4 regions of the Ochrobactrum sp. P6BSIII genome follow, and region 3 is predicted to be linked to each of the others. Evidence: predicted binding sites of a transcription regulator. Region 3 holds the regulator's gene; each other region holds the start of a gene.
The links. The regulator PhoB, encoded in region 3, activates phosphate uptake and scavenging genes when phosphate is short. The targets are predictions, from matches to a motif close to TGTCATNNANCTGTCAT.
Positions count from the first base shown of each region.

Region 1 (4,210 bases), on a different contig from region 3:
CGTGTAGATGATCGGGCGCTTGCCATAATGCTTTTCAAGCGCCGCAAGGAAGATACGCATTTCCTTGCGCACAACCGCCGCATTGGGCCGCAATTTGCAGGTTGGCGATTGCGGGTTCCATTCCATATCGAGAACCGGCGGCAGCGCGGAAGGATCGCGCGGCACATTCTGGATATACCAGCGGGCCTGTTCGATGGCCGGACGGCAGAAATAATAGAAATGATAGGCGCTGCGGGGAATGCCCGCCTCGCGTGTGCCATTCCAATGCTCGGTAAAACGGTCGTCCACACGGTCGCCGCCCTCGGTCGCCTTGATGAAGGCAAAGGAGATGCCGCTGGCGCGCACGGCGCTCCAGTCGGTGTTGACCTGGTATTTTGAAACGTCGGTGCCGTGGATCGGATAGTGCCACGGCGTCTTGCCTGTCCAGTCATGCGGATCGCGGTCGCCAAAGCGTGGCGCCTTCACTGATCCCGATGGCGGCGGAATGCGGGCGACCGTGCCGTGCTTTTTCACATCAGAAAAATCGTAATCCACTGTCGTACAGGCTGAAAGCAGAACGACGCCCATGCAGGAGGCAAAGCAGGAGCCAAGAAAATTGCGGCTGGCCAGACGGCTCATGAGACGTTTCATGCAGGGTTTCCGGTGTCGCGAATCAGTCCCTACAACGGTTACGCGATCCGCGACCGGTCGTCATCAGCCCAGTGCTGTTCTTGCTCCTAATTTTAAGCAGAAGCGCGAATAACGGCGATCCACGCAAAGCCGCGATAAAGCACGCGGCGTTCCACCGACAGGCCGCGCTCGGCTGCAAGCCGCTCACATACGGCTAACATGTCCTGACGCGGCGTCACATGGAACCAGTCGAGCCATGTGTAGAGGCTACGTTTGAACCATCCGGGCAGGCGGCCTTGATCGCCGAAATCGACGACATGCAGTTCGCCCTCCGGTCCGAGATGCCGGATGCTTTCGCGAATGACCGATTGCCATTGCGGGATCATTGATATGGCGTAAGAAATGAAGATGCGGTCGAAGCCGGTTTGACGGAAAAGCTGCTCGGGATCGAACTGCGCTGCATCTGCGAGTTCAAGCTCAGTACGGCTTTCGATTCCAGCACGTCTGGCGGCGCTGCGGGCCGTATCCAGCATTTCTGCTGAAATATCGATGCCGTAAAGTTTCGCATCGGGGTAGTGCTGCGCCGTTTTGACGAGGTTGCGACCGGTGCCGCAGCCGATTTCCAGAACGCTGCCGCCATCCGGCACATGGAGTGTCGCGATCATCTGGTCGCGACCCAGAAGGTAATATTTGCGGGTCGCATCATAGAAATGGCGCTGATGGCGGTACACCTTGTCCATCAAACGCGCATGGCTTGCACCCTGGCCATTGCCCTGTGCGCTCGCACGGCTTCCTTCCGGGCTTTGCAACATGTCAGGCGTCCTTCAGGACATAGAGGTGAAAGCCGCCATAGATCGACGAGCGGTCGCGGTCGTGCAAAGCGCGGGATTCTTCGGCGCGATATTCCCAGCGGTCGAGGATCTCCGGCTCAACGCGACCCGGCAGCAGGCTCGGTTCGGCGGCGGTACGGAAAATCACGCGAGCGCCCGGCGCGGCAGTACGTGTGATTTCGGTCCAGACGGCATTCAGCTGGCTGTCGTTCATCCAGTCCTGCGCGTCGAGAAGGATATAGCGATCCACCGATGCAGCAGGCTTGGCAGCCAGAAAGTCGGTGTAATTGGCGTTCTGGACGGTCATGCGGTCGGCGCGGGTGCGCACCGTTTCGAAATTGGCGCGTGACAGATAAGGCGGCAGCGGGCCGGTTTCCTCATCGCCGCTATAGCCGCGCCCGAAAGCCTGCCAGGCGAAGTAGTTTTCCGTCAGCGGAAAGCCGCAGGCGAGTTTCTCGAGGCGGCTGCGCAGCACTTCGGCCATATTGCCATTTCCGGCGGTAGCGAGTGCGTCATATTGCTGGGGCGGGATGCCAAGGCCGAACAGCGAAGATTTGCGCGCTGTTGCCCAGCGCACCATGCGCTTTTCGAACAATGGCGCGAGCGCCGTGTCGAAGAAGCTGCGCTGTTCTTCCATAGTGCGCGACTTGAGGATATCGCGCGGGTCGATGCCGTAGAGGCGCGCCACGCGATGCCCCATGCCGATGAACACACCCAGCAGGCCGTGACGGTAGAGGTCGCGCCAGAAGATCGAAATGCGCTGGCGACCGTTCCATTTGCGCTTTTCCCAGTAAGCGCGGCTTTCGGCATCGAGATGCGGACGCACGAAGCGCTTGTAGGCGGCAAGATTGGTCTTGTCGTCTGCCTTGCCATAGAAGCGGTAGAAGGCGCTGTAATCGGGCAGGTTCTTGAGCGCCGCGAGTTTCAGCCGGTTGAAGGCGACATGGGCCTCGTTGAGGTCCACGGCTTCGACGCGGGCCGGATCGGCGGTGAGATAGGACAAGGCGTTACAGCCGCCGGACGCGATGGTGACGATGCGATGACCGGGCTGAATGGCGAGCGCCGTCATGTCCACATCGGGGTCTTCCCAGATCTGCGGATAGACCAGCCCCTTGAAGAGCCAGGCGAACAATCTTTCCGAAAAGCCAGCGCGGGACAGCGCATGGTTCTGGGTTACTGCACGCTTCAGAATGGTACCGTCAGCTGATTGTTCGGCCATAAAATTCCCCTTTGGGACGAATCCCGCGCTTGGTTTCAAAAAGTTAAACACCGGGGCATGACAGGGGATTGACGGATTAATGACCGCTTTCTGACAGCGAAATGCGCGAGTAAGTACCTGCAATCTTGGCGTTTTATTACGGGCAGTAAGACTATTTGAGAGAACCTTTCCTCGTCGCTGCCGTTTTCTTCTGTGACGGTGGGTATCGACAGGACTTCTGTGCCTGATCCAACCGCAAAAGTGGTCGACCGGTAAGGAGCCGGCCGAACACGAAGAAAGCTACGAAGAGAGCAGAGGGGTGTTCTGCGCATATTGCGCCATGCTCAACAGGGATAAGCTCGCAACGAGCAGACCCACGCTAGGAAGGAGAGACAATATGAAGAAGTTTCTGATTACGTCTGTTGCCGCCGTGTCGCTTCTGGGCCTTGCCGCCTGCAATGAGAAGAAGGATGACGGCGCCAGCAACGCTCCCGCACCGGCACCGGCTGCGCCTGCCGCACCTTCGAACCATGATACGACGACCACGCCTGCAACGCCTGCTCCGGCTACTCCGGGAACGGGTACAGGCGGTACAGGTAGCGCACCTGCTAATTAAGCGGGCTTGTTATTTAGCACCAAGCAAGTGCGGGCAAGTTGCAGCCGGTGAGCTGTCATAGTCCCGTATGATAAATGTCATAGGAATGGCGATCCGGGAAACTGGATCGCCATTTGTCCCAGAAGGAATTGCATTGAATGAATGATCCCGCGGCATTTTACGGGAAAGACGGCGCGCAAGCGATTTCCGTGTTTAAACGCAGGCTGTCTTCGGCTATGGCTTTGATCATGAACCGTAACACCTTGTTCTTCGTTGCCGCCATTGTTCTGGTTGCGCTTGCTGCTTGCGGCAAGGGCAATGACGAGAAGGCCGCTGCTCCGGCGCAGGACGGAAGTGCTGTTTCGCAGCCTGCCACACCGGCGGAAGGCGCATCGGACAAAAAAGGTCCGGATCTCGTCAAGGCCTTGCGTGACAATGCCGGTGTGAATATGCCTGAGGAACAGGCCGCTGCCATTGAACGTGCGCGTACCAATGCCGTTTCCGCTGCAAAGGCGGTCGGACAGAATGAAGAACAGGCTCAGGCCGCGGGAGAAGCGGCTGCCGCAACGGCGCAGCGCTCTTTCACTGAGCGCCAGAACGCGGTGCAATCCAACTGAACTGGATCAGTGTTCCGGTTTGATGGTTGAAGCGTAATCAGCGCAATAATCTTTCGGTCCGGCGCATTTCTCATCACAGACCGGTGATAAGAGCATATAAATAATTGTTTTTTCGACTGCGCTTCATGCGGGCGGTTTTCAGCAGCGACGGAATTTTGTAGAACAGAACCATGTCGATTTGGGTTCGCATCGGTGAGTTTGTGGCGTCAGTGACGTCGAACGCCATTACAGGCGTTATCGAGGCTGTGCGCACCGTTTTTGAAGGCGATGCCGATACGCGCAGGCGGGTTGCCTTTTCGATTGCCATGATCGCCCTGTCCGCCAAAATGGCGAAAGCCGACGGTGTCGTGACGCAGGACGA
Region 1 covers NZ_JACGXB010000003.1:236,129-240,338, forward strand. The annotation lists gene FHW00_RS05455 (glycoside hydrolase family 25 protein) at 1-618, opposite strand, end outside; gene FHW00_RS05460 (class I SAM-dependent methyltransferase) at 723-1,421, opposite strand; gene FHW00_RS05465 (DUF3419 family protein) at 1,423-2,658, opposite strand; gene FHW00_RS05470 (hypothetical protein) at 3,035-3,253, shown strand; partial or broken gene FHW00_RS05475 (antifreeze protein) at 3,395-3,849, shown strand; gene FHW00_RS05480 (J domain-containing protein) at 4,020-4,210, shown strand, end outside.
Region 1: the regulator PhoB is predicted to act here: its motif matches at 2,716-2,732, upstream of FHW00_RS05465 (DUF3419 family protein).

Region 2 (4,210 bases), 150 kb from region 3:
ACCGCGCGCCCGATGTGCTCCGACAAGTTACCAAGACATGGCCCGCTGTCACGACAGTCAGCGTGACCGATGCGCTCAATGTCGCCAATGATCTCATCAGCCAGCTTGCAACAGCCATTCGCGCTGCGGCTTCCATTGCGCTTGCCGCTTCGGTTCTGGTGCTGGGCGGTGCGCTGGCTGCGGGCAACCGCGCCCGGGTACACGATGCTGTCGTCCTGAAGACGCTGGGGGCCACACGCGGCACGCTGATTGCAGCCTATGTCATGGAATATATGCTGCTCGGTCTCGCGACAGCCCTTTTTGCACTTGCCGCCGGCAGTGCGGCTGGCTGGTATGTCGTGGTGGAAATCATGAAGCTCAAGGCGAGCTTCCTGCCTGATGTGGCGCTGATGACCGTGGCGGTTGCGCTGGTGCTGACGGTCGGTTTCGGATTGGCCGGTACATGGCGCGTGCTGGGCCAGAAGCCTGCACAAGTGCTCCGGACTATATGAGCGATTTGTAATGTGGGGGGCTCAAAAAGCATAAGCCATTGGATCGTATGGAGAATGCGGTTCGGTTTTTCGCCGTGACCCTCGCGTTTTTTTACAGGCGGTACTTGTACGTGAGGGCCATAATCCCCATAATGTCAGGCAGGCATGCTGGAGTCCCGCCAGCGGCGCCTGGCGGCGGCTCGCCGGAATGAGCGCCCCGACACCGGACGGGACATGGCAAGAGGATTTAAGTCATGGCTGACTTTCGCAATATTCAGGCGCAGCAGAGGCCCGTAGGCGGCGCTCGCGCCGATGCAGGCATCGATCAGGGTCTGCGCAGCTATATGCTGGGCGTCTATAACATGATGGCTATCGGCCTGGCCGTTACCGGCCTTGCTGCATTCGCCGTTGCGGCACTCGCAACGACGACGGACCCGTCCGCAGCCGTCGCGCAGCTTGCTAACGGCAAGATGCTCACGGGCCTTGGCGTCGCGCTCTACACCTCGCCGCTGCGCTGGGTGGTGATGCTTGCGCCGCTGGCGGCAGTGTTCTTCCTGAGCTTCCGCATCGAACGTCTTTCGGTCTCGACCGCTAACGCCGTCTTCTGGGGCTATGCAGCTCTCGTCGGCCTGTCGCTGTCGTCGATCTTCCTGGTCTTCACCGGCCAGAGCATCGTTCGCACCTTCTTCGTGACCGCCGCGTCCTTCGGTGCGCTGTCGCTCTATGGCTACACGACCAAGCGTGATCTGTCCGCTATGGGCTCGTTCCTGATCATGGGCCTGTTCGGTCTGATCCTGGCTTCGGTCGTCAATATCTTCCTCGGCTCCTCGGCATTGCAGTTTGCAATCTCGGTGATCGGTGTTCTGATCTTCGCAGGCCTCACCGCCTACGACACGCAGTCGATCAAGGAAATGTATTACGAAGGCGATGCTTCGGATACGCAGGGCCGCAAGGTCGTGATGGGCGCGCTGCGTCTCTACCTCGACTTCATCAACATGTTCACCTTCCTGCTGCAGTTCATGGGCAACCGTAACTAATCAGCAGAAGAAGCTGGAATGCGAAAGGGCAGCGGTAACGCTGCCCTTTTTGCTTTTGTCTGACGGTTTCATGATGCATGCTGGAAATGTGTAAAATCATTTCTCCGGTTCTGCCTCATGCCCATCGTTCGCGATTTCCTCCCCACCGACATCGATGCCATCACTGCGATCTATACCGAAGCCGTGCTGAACGGTTCCGGGTCTTATGAGGTTGAGCCGCCCTCGCGTGAAGATTTGCGACAGCGCTTTGAGGGCTTTGTCGAGCAGGGTTTCCCAATTCTGATTGCGGAAGAGGAGGGCGTGGTGCTGGGCTATGCCTATGCCAGCTATTTCCGCACCAGACCGGCCTATCGCTGGCTTGCGGAGGATTCGATCTATATCGCGCCAGAGGCCAAGAATAAGGGCGTCGGCAAGCTTCTCCTGCGCGAGCTGATCGAACGGGTAACGGTTTTGGGTTTCCGGCAACTATTGGCCGTCATCGGCGATGGTGAGAACAATATTGGTTCGGTACGGCTGCATGAAAGCCTAGGCTTCCAGCATTGCGGACGGATCGAGGGTTCAGGCTTCAAGCACGGGCGCTGGCTGGATACCGTGCTGATGCAGCTGTCGCTCAATGGCGGGCGCACGCTTGAGCCGGGCAGGATGCCGCTATCCTCATCCTGAGCGCGGCGACGTTCAGGCCTCGACGAGTTTCAGGCTCTTGTCAAAAACGCGCAGCACACGTTCCAGCTCATGGCCGCGCTTCATGATCAGCCCGCTTGCGGCGATAACCGAATAAGCACCCTGCTTTTGAGCCAGCTTGGGATTCTTCTCGATGCGGAACAGCGGAACCTCGCTGGCGCGCCGGAAGATGGAAAAGACGGCCCGGTCACTCAAATGGTCGATGGCGTAGTCACGCCATGCCCCGGCGGCAACCATCCGGCCATAAATGTTCAGAATCTTGCCAAGTTCATGCCGGTCGAAACTGATGGTGGAGGGGGTCGGTCTGGCGCGGTCGAGTGAGACGACCTTTGGCGACGCGGACGCGTTGGACGAGGATGATGAATCCTCACTTGCTGCGCTTGAAATATCCATGTCCTTCCTTTCAGCCCTGTGGGTGGCGAAGCGGCAGGCGCGTCTTCGCTGAAACGAAGCGCATGACAGTAGGGTGATGCTTTTGTGAAACAAATTCAAGTGCAGGCGGCGGCCCTGCTGTTCAATTGACCGGGATTTCCCTCATAAAACGCCAGATTCACTGCCTGTTTGATCGTGCATTAGTTGTTCACGAAAAACGAAAGTCTGTCTGGAATGGTGATCGTTGAACACATTTTCGCCTTGTCAGCTTCGCATTCCAGCCTGATTATGGCTTCAGCATCCACGTGTTGCCTGAGACGGTTCGGTTCGGGTATGTCCGACCCCAAGCCCCCCGCCCAAAGGACTGCCCGAGCCGAACCAACCTTCTTCGTCCGACCGTGCCGCAACACTGATACGGTCTCCAGATCTCCGAGACTGATACCCTTCCCGAAAAGTGACGACTATGTTCGATATCCGACAATGCTGCCGGATTTGAAAACTATGGTTTGTGCTGAAGCCGCCGCGGTCAGAGGCCGACTGGCGCTTTTTCCTTGAACATGGCCGCGCCATGGATGCGCCCGAGCGAATTGTCGTCCCTGGTTTCCTGCAGAATGACCGCGCAACCGGAAACATCCTTGCGTTTCAGTTCGGAAGCGGGGAGTTCGATTTTCAGCGCCTTGCCGTCCCACATGCCGATCGTGTTGATCTCGCTCACCGTGTTTCGGTAAGTGATATCCTGACCGGCATTCTCGCCTTCGGTGATCGGTATGGTCACCGCATCGCGGAAATAGAACAGCACCACATGCACCGGTGATTTCGGCTTTTCGCCAGCACCGATTTCGATGGACAAACGACCATCATCGAGCCGGTTGATTGCGACAGGCACAGTCAGCTTGTCGGCAGCGATCTGTGCGTTGATAGCCCCGCCATCGCGACCGTTGACCTCCGCCCGGCCGTTGATGATGGCCTGCGGCGTATAGATCATGCGCGCGTTGAAGGAATTGCGATAGGCATTCTGCCGGTCGGTATTATCCTGGGTAGCAAGCGTGTCGCGCCACCCCATATAATCCCAGTAATTGACGTGAAACGACAGCGCCAGCACGCTCGGATCATCGGCGAATTTGGCAAAATTATCGTCAGCCTTCGGGCAGGATTTGCAGCCTTGGCTGGTGAAAAGCTCGATAACGGCAGTCTTCTTCGGCGCAGCTTCAGCCAAAGCGGAGCCTTGCATGGAGACACAACCGGTGAAAGCCAGCCCCAGAACGGCGCATATGTTGCGCCAACCCGGCTGGAAATCGCCGGTCAGCCATGTGGCTGTTCCATAAAAAGAGGGCTGAGCGGTCACTTTAGTTTCATCCTGCACTAATTGATGATGACATCTATTATGTAGGAATTGCGTCGATCAATGGGAATTCACGTTGCGGTGAGATTCCGGGGCAAGTGTGCTCTATTTGCGTCATATCAATCCCGAAATGTCGAGATTCGCGCGCGAAAACCGCAAAAATGAGAGTTTCGGCGTTGAAACTGCCGGAAAATAAAAAAGCCGCCGGATTGCTCCGGCGGCTTTTTGTTTCAATCAGACGCTGATTATGCAGCGAGATCGCGCAGAACGGTCTGCAGAATGCCGCCGTTCTTCATGTAGTCCAGTTC
Region 2 covers NZ_JACGXB010000001.1:129,322-133,531, reverse strand. The annotation lists gene FHW00_RS00560 (ABC transporter permease) at 1-491, shown strand, start outside; gene FHW00_RS00555 (Bax inhibitor-1/YccA family protein) at 725-1,507, shown strand; gene FHW00_RS00550 (GNAT family N-acetyltransferase) at 1,625-2,170, shown strand; gene FHW00_RS00545 (DUF2794 domain-containing protein) at 2,183-2,581, opposite strand; gene FHW00_RS00540 (DUF1223 domain-containing protein) at 3,087-3,821, opposite strand; gene acnA (aconitate hydratase AcnA) at 4,148-4,210, opposite strand, start outside.
Region 2: the regulator PhoB is predicted to act here: its motif matches at 2,644-2,660, upstream of FHW00_RS00545 (DUF2794 domain-containing protein).

Region 3 (4,210 bases):
TTTGCATATCGTGAGCCATGGGCTGCGGACCTCTTTGATGCGAAAGCGCCTCCCTCAAGAAAGGGGGCGCCATGAAAGAATCACTTCTGTACACTCGCCGCCAGTTTATCAGATGGCGCAATTAAACCACGTTCTTTTCAGGATATGGTCTATACTCGATGCTGCGGTCAGCGATATGGAAAGCAAAGAGAATGAACAAGAAAGCGCTTGTATTATTGGGACTTGCAGGCCTGCTGGCCGGTTGTGTCACCATGACGCCGGAAGAGCGCCGCGCTGCCGATGAACGGACATGTCTCGGCTATGGTTTCAAGCCTCGGACCGACGCATTTGCCAACTGTCTGCAACGGCTCGATCTCGACCGCCGGGCGGATCGCCGCGCATGGGAAAACCGCGTCGATTTTTACGACCGGCCAATCATGCTCTATCAGCCGATCTATCGTCCGGTCGTAGTTCGCCCCCGCTAATTACGGCAGATTGCGGGGCTCAAATGAAAATGCGGGCCAATCGGAAAGATTAGCCCGCACCGAAGCTGTTCAAATCAACTTATAGAGGCGTTTCTGGACGATCCTGCGACAGAAGCAGCGCGCCGATTGCATCGGCCTGCTTCTGGTCTGCTGCGGCATAGCCGAGCGTTTGCGGCTGGCTGGCAGGCGCAGACGTATCGAATTGCGGCTGGTAGGACGCGACCTGCTGAATCTGCGGCTGTGCCTGCGCTACACCATTCTGGTGCGAGAGGCGATTGCCACGTGCCTGCGGGCCAAGGCCGCTGCCCCGTATAGAGGTTTCCATCTTTGCGGCATCCGCCAGCGCGACCTGTACGGTGGGCGCTGCTTCCGGCACGGGTCCGGCCTGTGGCAGCGTCACGTCATAAGACGGATCTTGCGGCGTGGATGGCGACTGCGGCGAATAGGCGAGAGCCAGATTGTATGGCTCCTGCGGCACCGGGTTCTGCAACGAACCGTCGCGATTGCGCTTCTCGTAGAACGAATTACCGCCGGCAACCAGCACGTAATGCATGTTGTCATACGGGAATGACAGGCCAGCCGTGTGGAAGAACATGGCGTTCTTCAGCTTCGGATGGCGCTGGCCCTTCAGCACAGCATCGGCTGCGGCCTGAACGTCGGGCAGTTTGCCCGATTCCATCTTGCGGCTGAGCACGCCGGGCGCGAACTGGTTCTTCTGGCCAACAACGCCACAGATCGTATCCGGATAACGGCCCGATGCGAGGCGGTTCATGACGACCGTACCAACGGCCATCAGACCATCAGGGCTGGAACGGTTCGATTCGAAGAACATTGCGCGCTCGAGGCACTCCTTGTCCTTCGCCGTGTAGGTATAGGTCTTGACGCCGTTAACCGACTTGACGTGGCTTACAGCCGCCGTCTTCTCAGTCTTGGCTGTGGTGCCGGTCGTCGTGCAGCCCGTCACTACGAAGGGCGCTACGAGCAGTCCTGCCAATACAGGCAGCTTCCAATTACCAGCGCGCGTCAACGGCTCAGTCTCATATTCAGGACCCTTAACTGAAGCAGTCGATCCGAAGGCCAATAATGACCAGTGCGGGTCTAGCTGCGGTGCAAGTCAAAGCAAGCGAAGATCAAAAATCAAACAACCTGCCGTCGCTCGTCTTCTTCAAGGTTTTGGAATTTTTAGGCCAAAAAAAGGCAATGGGTCAAATTCCGAAATTGCTGAAACCATCGAAACGGCTGCAAATGAAACCCGAATCACGAGCGTAATTACCCACACAAACCATTCAAAACTATTAATAATTTCTTAATGAACCTAGAGAAAAGAGATAAACCTTTGATTTGATGGAAATCATAGTTCCCCAATACAGGCCACATCGCTGCCTTAATTCGCAACTGCTGTAAAATTTTGATATATCTTGCTTCATCGGGCTGGGAAAATCTGCGGCGTAACTGTTTTAGCAAGTCCTGCGCCGGTTCCTTCAACTTTGATGCAAGCTGCGTAACATTCCGTGAGATTGGCCATTTTAGGGCTTTTCAGCGCCTCATCTGGCCGAATCGGGTGGCTTGAGCAACTGGCAAAACGGGCACGTCCAAAAGTGATCGAGCCCGCCTTTCGGTCACGAAAGACGGGCTCAAAGAGCAGTTTTTATCGAAGTTCAATCAGCCGAAAGAATAACCGGCGCCGCGTACCGTGCGGATCGGATCGAGCGCGCGACCCAAGTTGATAGCCTTGCGCAGGCGTCCGACATGGACGTCGACGGTGCGATCATCGACATAAATGTCCGGTCCCCAGACACCATCGAGAAGCTGGCTGCGTGAGAACACGCGACCCGGCGACATCATGAAATATTCCAGCAGGCGGAACTCCGTCGGTCCAAGACGAACTTCCTTTTCCTTGCGGTAAACACGATGCTGCTGGCGGTCGAGCACCAGGTCACCGACCTTCAGCACATGCGACAGCAGGCTTGGATTGGCGCGACGCAGCATGGCCTTGACGCGAGCCAGAAGCTCAGGGGTAGAGAACGGCTTCACCACGTAATCGTCAGCACCGACGCTCAAGCCGCGAACGCGTTCGCTTTCCTCACCGCGAGCGGTCAGCATGATGACCGGCAAACGTTCCGTTTCCGGCCACTGGCGCAGACGGCGGCACAGTTCGATGCCGGATACGCCAGGAAGCATCCAATCGAGGATGAGAAGATCCGGTACGTTCTCGCGCAGCGCGATTTCAGCCTCGTCGCCGCGTAGCATCGTATCCACCTGATAGCCCTCAGCCTCAAGATTATAGCGCAGCAGAACGCTCAGCGCTTCTTCGTCTTCCACCACAGCGATTTTGGGTACCTGTGACATCCAATATTCCCTATTAAAATCCGGCGAGCGGAAGATACACGTCCCCCCATCGACCGCGTGTCGCCGCGCTATTCACTCATTCTCCACCGCATTTGGAGCACCTTTCGGCAAAGCCGTCCTGATGTGCTCCAAACGCAGCGCTTACTCAGGGCTTGCGTGCCTCATCCACGACGATGCCGTGGCTCAGGTCTTCCTTCGGTCGTTCGGCAGGCATCTGCAGGCCGGTCACGATGTAATAGACGGTCTCCGCGATGTTGGTCGCATGGTCGCCGATGCGCTCGATATTCTTGGCGCAGAACAGAAGATGCGTGCAGGCAGAAATATTGCGCGGATCTTCCATCATATAGGTGAGCAGCTCACGGAACAGCGAGGTGTACATGGCGTCGATCTCGTCGTCGCGATCACGCACGACATTGATCTGCTGCACCGAGCGCGACGCATAGGCGTCGAGCACGTCTTTCAGCTGGGTCAGCGCCAGTTCGGCCAGAGTTTCAAGGCCACGATAGAGCTTGACCGGCTGGCGGGACTCCGAAACGGCTGCAACGCGCTTGGCAATGTTCTTGCCCAGATCGCCAACACGCTCCAGATCTGCGGAGATACGGATCGAACCGATAATCTCGCGCAGATCGACAGCCATTGGCTGACGCTTGGCGATGATCATCACGGCCTTGTCGTCGATTTCGCGTTCGCTGGCGTCGAGGATCAGGTCGTCGGAAATGACGCGCTGTGCGAGAGCGTTGTCCGCGTTGACAATAGCGGCGACCGACTGTTCGACCATACGTTCCGCATGTCCGCCCATTTCGGCGATCTTGTGGGTGAGAAACTTCAGTTCCTCATCGTAGGAACGAACGGTATGCTGAGACGGCATGGTAGACCTCGTAATATAAATTGCGGGGAAGCCGCACTTCTGTTGGTTCTGGCACAGTCCGCGAGCAAGGGAGACTTGTCCCCTGCCCCAGTCCGTTAGCCAAAGCGTCCGGTGATGTAGTCCTGCGTGCGCTTTTCGGTCGGCGCAGTGAACATCGTTTCCGTATCGCCCACTTCGACCAGATTGCCGAGATGGAACATGGCGGTGCGCTGCGAAACGCGAGCCGCCTGCTGCATGGAGTGGGTGACGATGACGATCGTGTAGTTCTGGCGCAGTTCGTCGATCAGCTCTTCCACCTTTGCCGTGGCAATCGGATCGAGCGCCGAGCAGGGTTCGTCCATCAGAATGACTTCCGGGCTAACCGCAATCGCACGTGCAATGCACAGGCGCTGCTGCTGACCACCGGAAAGACCCGTTCCCGCATCGTGAAGGCGATCCTTCACTTCCTCGAACAGGCTGGCCTTCTGAAGGCTCGTCACGACGATTTCTTCAAGATCGGTCTTGGAGCGGGCCAGACCGTGAATGCGCG
Region 3 covers NZ_JACGXB010000001.1:279,816-284,025, forward strand. The annotation lists gene FHW00_RS01235 (aminopeptidase) at 1-19, opposite strand, end outside; gene FHW00_RS01240 (hypothetical protein) at 192-464, shown strand; gene FHW00_RS01245 (cell wall hydrolase) at 544-1,491, opposite strand; gene FHW00_RS01250 (hypothetical protein) at 1,548-1,733, shown strand; gene phoB (phosphate regulon transcriptional regulator PhoB) at 2,127-2,813, opposite strand; gene phoU (phosphate signaling complex protein PhoU) at 2,959-3,681, opposite strand; gene pstB (phosphate ABC transporter ATP-binding protein PstB) at 3,777-4,210, opposite strand, start outside.

Region 4 (4,210 bases), on a different contig from region 3:
GCGGCAAGATCTTCGGCCTCTATATGATGGTCAATTACGGGGCCACCATGTCCGGCCAGATGCTGGTCGCAGGCGGTGATGTGCATTCCGACCACCTGTTCATGATCTGCGGCATTCTCTTCTGCCTCGCGCTCATTCCAACCGCTATTTCCACGGCCGTCAGCCCGCGACCGCTCACCGAAGTCCAGCTTGATCTCAAGGCGCTTTACCGCAACTCGCCTGCCGCCTTCGTCGGCTGCATATTGATCGGCATTGCCAATGGCGCATGGGGCACGCTCGGGGCTGTCTTTGGCGCGAAATCCGGCATATCGACCACCGAAATCGCTCTCATGGTCAGCGTGACCATCGCTGCGGGCGCTTTGATGCAGATCCCTATCGGACGTATTTCCGATCTGGTGGATCGCCGTTTTGTGCTGGCAGGCGTCGCAGCGCTGGCCGCTTTCGTCGGTCTGATCGCATTTCTCGTCGGACCATCAAGCGGGCCGGTCATCATCGTCATGACAGGCTGCTACGGCGCGCTTGCCTATGCGCTCTATCCCGTTGCCGTTGCTCATGCCAATGACCATGCAACGGCGGAAAGCTTTGTGAAGGTTTCCAGCGGCCTGCTGCTGCTTTACGGCTTCGGCACCATGCTCGGGCCGCTTCTGGCCGCTGCCGCCATGGATATATTCTGGCCATCCGGGCTCTTTGCCATCACCATGCTGGCGCATATTTCCATTACCGGATACGCGCTGTTCCGCTCGCGCCAGCGTGCCGCTGTGCCGAAAGAAGAAAAAGATCAGTTTAAGAGCATGCCTTCCGAACGTGGTGCAACGCCGGAAGCGATGAACCTCGATCCGAGAGCTGAAGCAGAAAGCTGATGTGACAGGTCAGGTCGCCAGACGCGCGAGAGCATGAAGGCGCTGAAAATACGCTGATAAAAATATATGAATCAGAATGTTTGGCGGCTGAGGCACAGCCGCCAACTACAGCCCCAGATACAGCCATCAAAAGCCCAACCGCCATTCGACCGTTCTGGCCGAGATGCTTAATGCGATATCAGGGCAGCAACACCCGGCTTTCGCCGGTCTGTTCCACGTCCGATATGAAATGGCTTGAAGCGCCTTTGCGGCTTTCCCTGTTTGTGCGCCCGGCGGGCGCTAGCGTCAGTGACGCGTTACCTGAGATCTAAGCTTCTCAATCTGGTCCTTCAGCATAAGCTTCTTGCGCTTGAGAGACGCGACGTGAAGATCATCCATTGCCGGTGACGCCAAAGCATCGGAAATTTCCTGCTCCAGAGCGCCGTGCTTCTTTTCAAGCGTGGCAAGATGGGACTCGATAGCCATCATCAGTTCTCCTTGGTTGATTTCCACACAATAATGGAACAGCCAGACCAACCTCCGTGGCAGGTGCTGTTGCTCCATTTGCTCAACTGCATGAACGCCCGGCACACCTCCTGTTTATCCGGGCCAGACACACAGTCCCGGCTGTCAGGGACGCGGTTTTGATTTGTCGCCTTCGACAGCCGCTATCCATGACAGAACCATGACAGTTTGGCATGAGTTTGGTGCAAAGTCGATTTTGTCGTGGTAGCATTTTCCAATCGCGAAAAATGTGATAAGGGCTTGCCCGAAACGGGCTTGTGACGTGCCTTGACCAAGGTTCGACGCAGCCCGTAAAACTATTCAACAGAATGGGGTTCCGCATGTCCGATCAGGAACAGGCCGAGATCAGGTTGGCCGTCGCACGTCTGAAACAGGAACACGCGGATTTCGATGCAGCCATCAATGCGATGATAGCTGTCGGCTGCGACCAGTTGCGCGTCCAGCGCATGAAGAAGAAAAAACTCGCAATCAAGGACAAGCTTCAGGAAATGGAAGATCAGGTCATTCCTGACATCATTGCCTGATTGCGTCTCATATTGAAAACAAAGCCGGGGTTCGCCCGGCTTTATCATTTTTATCCACGCAACATCTCATCCGCGAACGCATGAAACAGAGCAGGACAGATCAATGAGCGTTACAGCCGACGTCGCCATTATCATGGGCAGCCAATCTGATTGGGAAACCATGCGCCATGCCGCAGACACGCTGGAGGCGCTGGGTATCGGCTTCGACGCCCGTATCGTTTCCGCTCATCGCACGCCGGACCGGCTGGTCGCTTTCGCCAAGGGCGCGAAGGCTGAAGGCTTCAAGGTCGTGATCGCCGGTGCAGGCGGCGCGGCGCATCTTCCCGGCATGACCGCCGCCATGACGCCCCTGCCCGTCTTCGGCGTACCGGTCCAGTCGAAGACGATGTCGGGACAGGACTCGCTCCTGTCCATCGTGCAGATGCCTGCCGGCATCCCCGTCGGCACGCTGGCCATTGGACGCGCCGGCGCCGTCAATGCCGCCCTGCTCGCCGCTGCCGTTCTGGCGCTCCACGACGACGCCCTTGCCGCACGTCTCGATGAGTGGCGTAGCGCCCAGACCGAGAGCGTGGCTGAACGTCCTACCAATGAGGTCTGATATGGAAAAATCCGCACTTCAATCCGGAGCGACGATCGGCATCATCGGCGGCGGACAGCTGGGCCGCATGCTCGCCATGGCCGCCGCACGCCTCGGCTTCCAGACGGTCATTCTCGAACCGCAGGCAGATTGCCCGGCGGCGCAGGTGGCAAACCGCCAGATCGTGGCAGCCTATGACGATCCAAAAGCACTGGCCGAACTCGCCGCTGCGTCAGACGTTATCACCTATGAATTCGAAAACGTGCCGGTCAGCGCCGCCGACAAGCTCGCCGAGACCGCAATTGTTTTACCGCCGCCGGCAGCGCTTGAAATCTCGCAGGATCGCTTCAACGAAAAGCAGTTCCTCAACGAAAGCGGCATTGAAACCGCGCCATGGCGTTTGGTTGACGATGAGGAAACGCTGATCGCAGCGCTCGGTGCGCTCGGCGAACGCGGCATCCTCAAGACCCGCCGCCTCGGCTATGACGGCAAGGGACAGGTGCGCCTGACATCGCTGGACGAAACCGCGGCCCATGACGCGCTGGTCGCCATCAACAACGCCCCGGCCATCCTCGAAGGTTTTGTCGATTTCGAACGTGAAGTCTCGGTCATTGCCGCCCGTGACCGCAGCGGCAATGTCGCCATCTACGACATTGCCGAAAACGTGCATAAGGACGGCATTCTCTCGACATCGACCGTTCCTGCCCACATCACCGCACAGACGGCTGATGCTGCGCGGCAGGCCGCAGAGAAGCTCTTGCACGCACTCGATTATGTCGGCGTTCTGGGACTTGAATTCTTCGTCTTGAAGGATGGCTCGCTGCTCGCCAATGAATTTGCGCCACGCGTGCACAATTCCGGCCACTGGACGGAAGCCGCCTGCGCAATCTCGCAGTTTGAACAGCATATCCGTGCGGTTGCCGGACTGCCGCTTGGCAATACGGACAGGCATTCCGATTGCGTGATGGAAAACCTGATCGGCAATGATGTCGACAAGGTGCCAGCGATTCTCTTGGAACCCAATGCCGTGCTGCATCTCTACGGCAAAAAGGAAGCCCGCGAAGGCCGGAAAATGGGCCATGTGACCCATATCAAGCCCCGCGCGAGCTAAGCTTTGTCGGGAATCTTGACGATTCCCGATGACTCCGCCGTCTGCGACAAGATTTTCGGCCCCTCACCCGTGAATCTGCCGCGCAGGAGTTGACATTTACCCGAAACCTTGTGTATTTCGGCCAACCCTTCAGGCACATATACCGTGTCTGTAATCAATTGGCGCCTTGGGCGCTGTTTTTATGAAGCCCGGCGGCGTGTTCATGTCGATGGGCCAACCAGACCGGTGATTGACATGAAGATCAAGAACTCGCTTAAAGCGCTTAAGGGCCGTCATCGCGACTGCCAGCTGGTCCGCCGCAAGGGCCGCGTTTACATCATCAATAAGACTGCTCCGCGCTACAAGGCTCGTCAGGGCTAATCTTATTTTTGATTTTGCATTTGACGTTCCGCCGTGCATAGGGAAATCTATGCATATGCGGAACGTTTTTGCATGTCTGAAGATTTTTGCGACGGTTGCCGCATTCGGTGCGGCGACATTGTTTGTCGACGGCGCACGCGCCGAGATGACGCCTGATAAGGCGCCTTTGAATTCCCCGCTGATCGCTCCGCTCACGCCCGTGCAAATTGGCGCAGACAGCGAGCAGAAGCCAGATTCGACGCAGCCAGCCCCTGCCAAAGCTGCCGAGCCCCAG
Region 4 covers NZ_JACGXB010000010.1:94,896-99,105, forward strand. The annotation lists gene FHW00_RS15275 (MFS transporter) at 1-860, shown strand, start outside; gene FHW00_RS15280 (YdcH family protein) at 1,146-1,328, opposite strand; gene FHW00_RS15285 (YdcH family protein) at 1,685-1,888, shown strand; gene purE (5-(carboxyamino)imidazole ribonucleotide mutase) at 1,992-2,486, shown strand; gene FHW00_RS15295 (5-(carboxyamino)imidazole ribonucleotide synthase) at 2,488-3,576, shown strand; gene ykgO (type B 50S ribosomal protein L36) at 3,811-3,936, shown strand; gene FHW00_RS15305 (tetratricopeptide repeat protein) at 3,974-4,210, shown strand, end outside.
Region 4: the regulator PhoB is predicted to act here: its motif matches at 1,514-1,530, upstream of FHW00_RS15285 (YdcH family protein).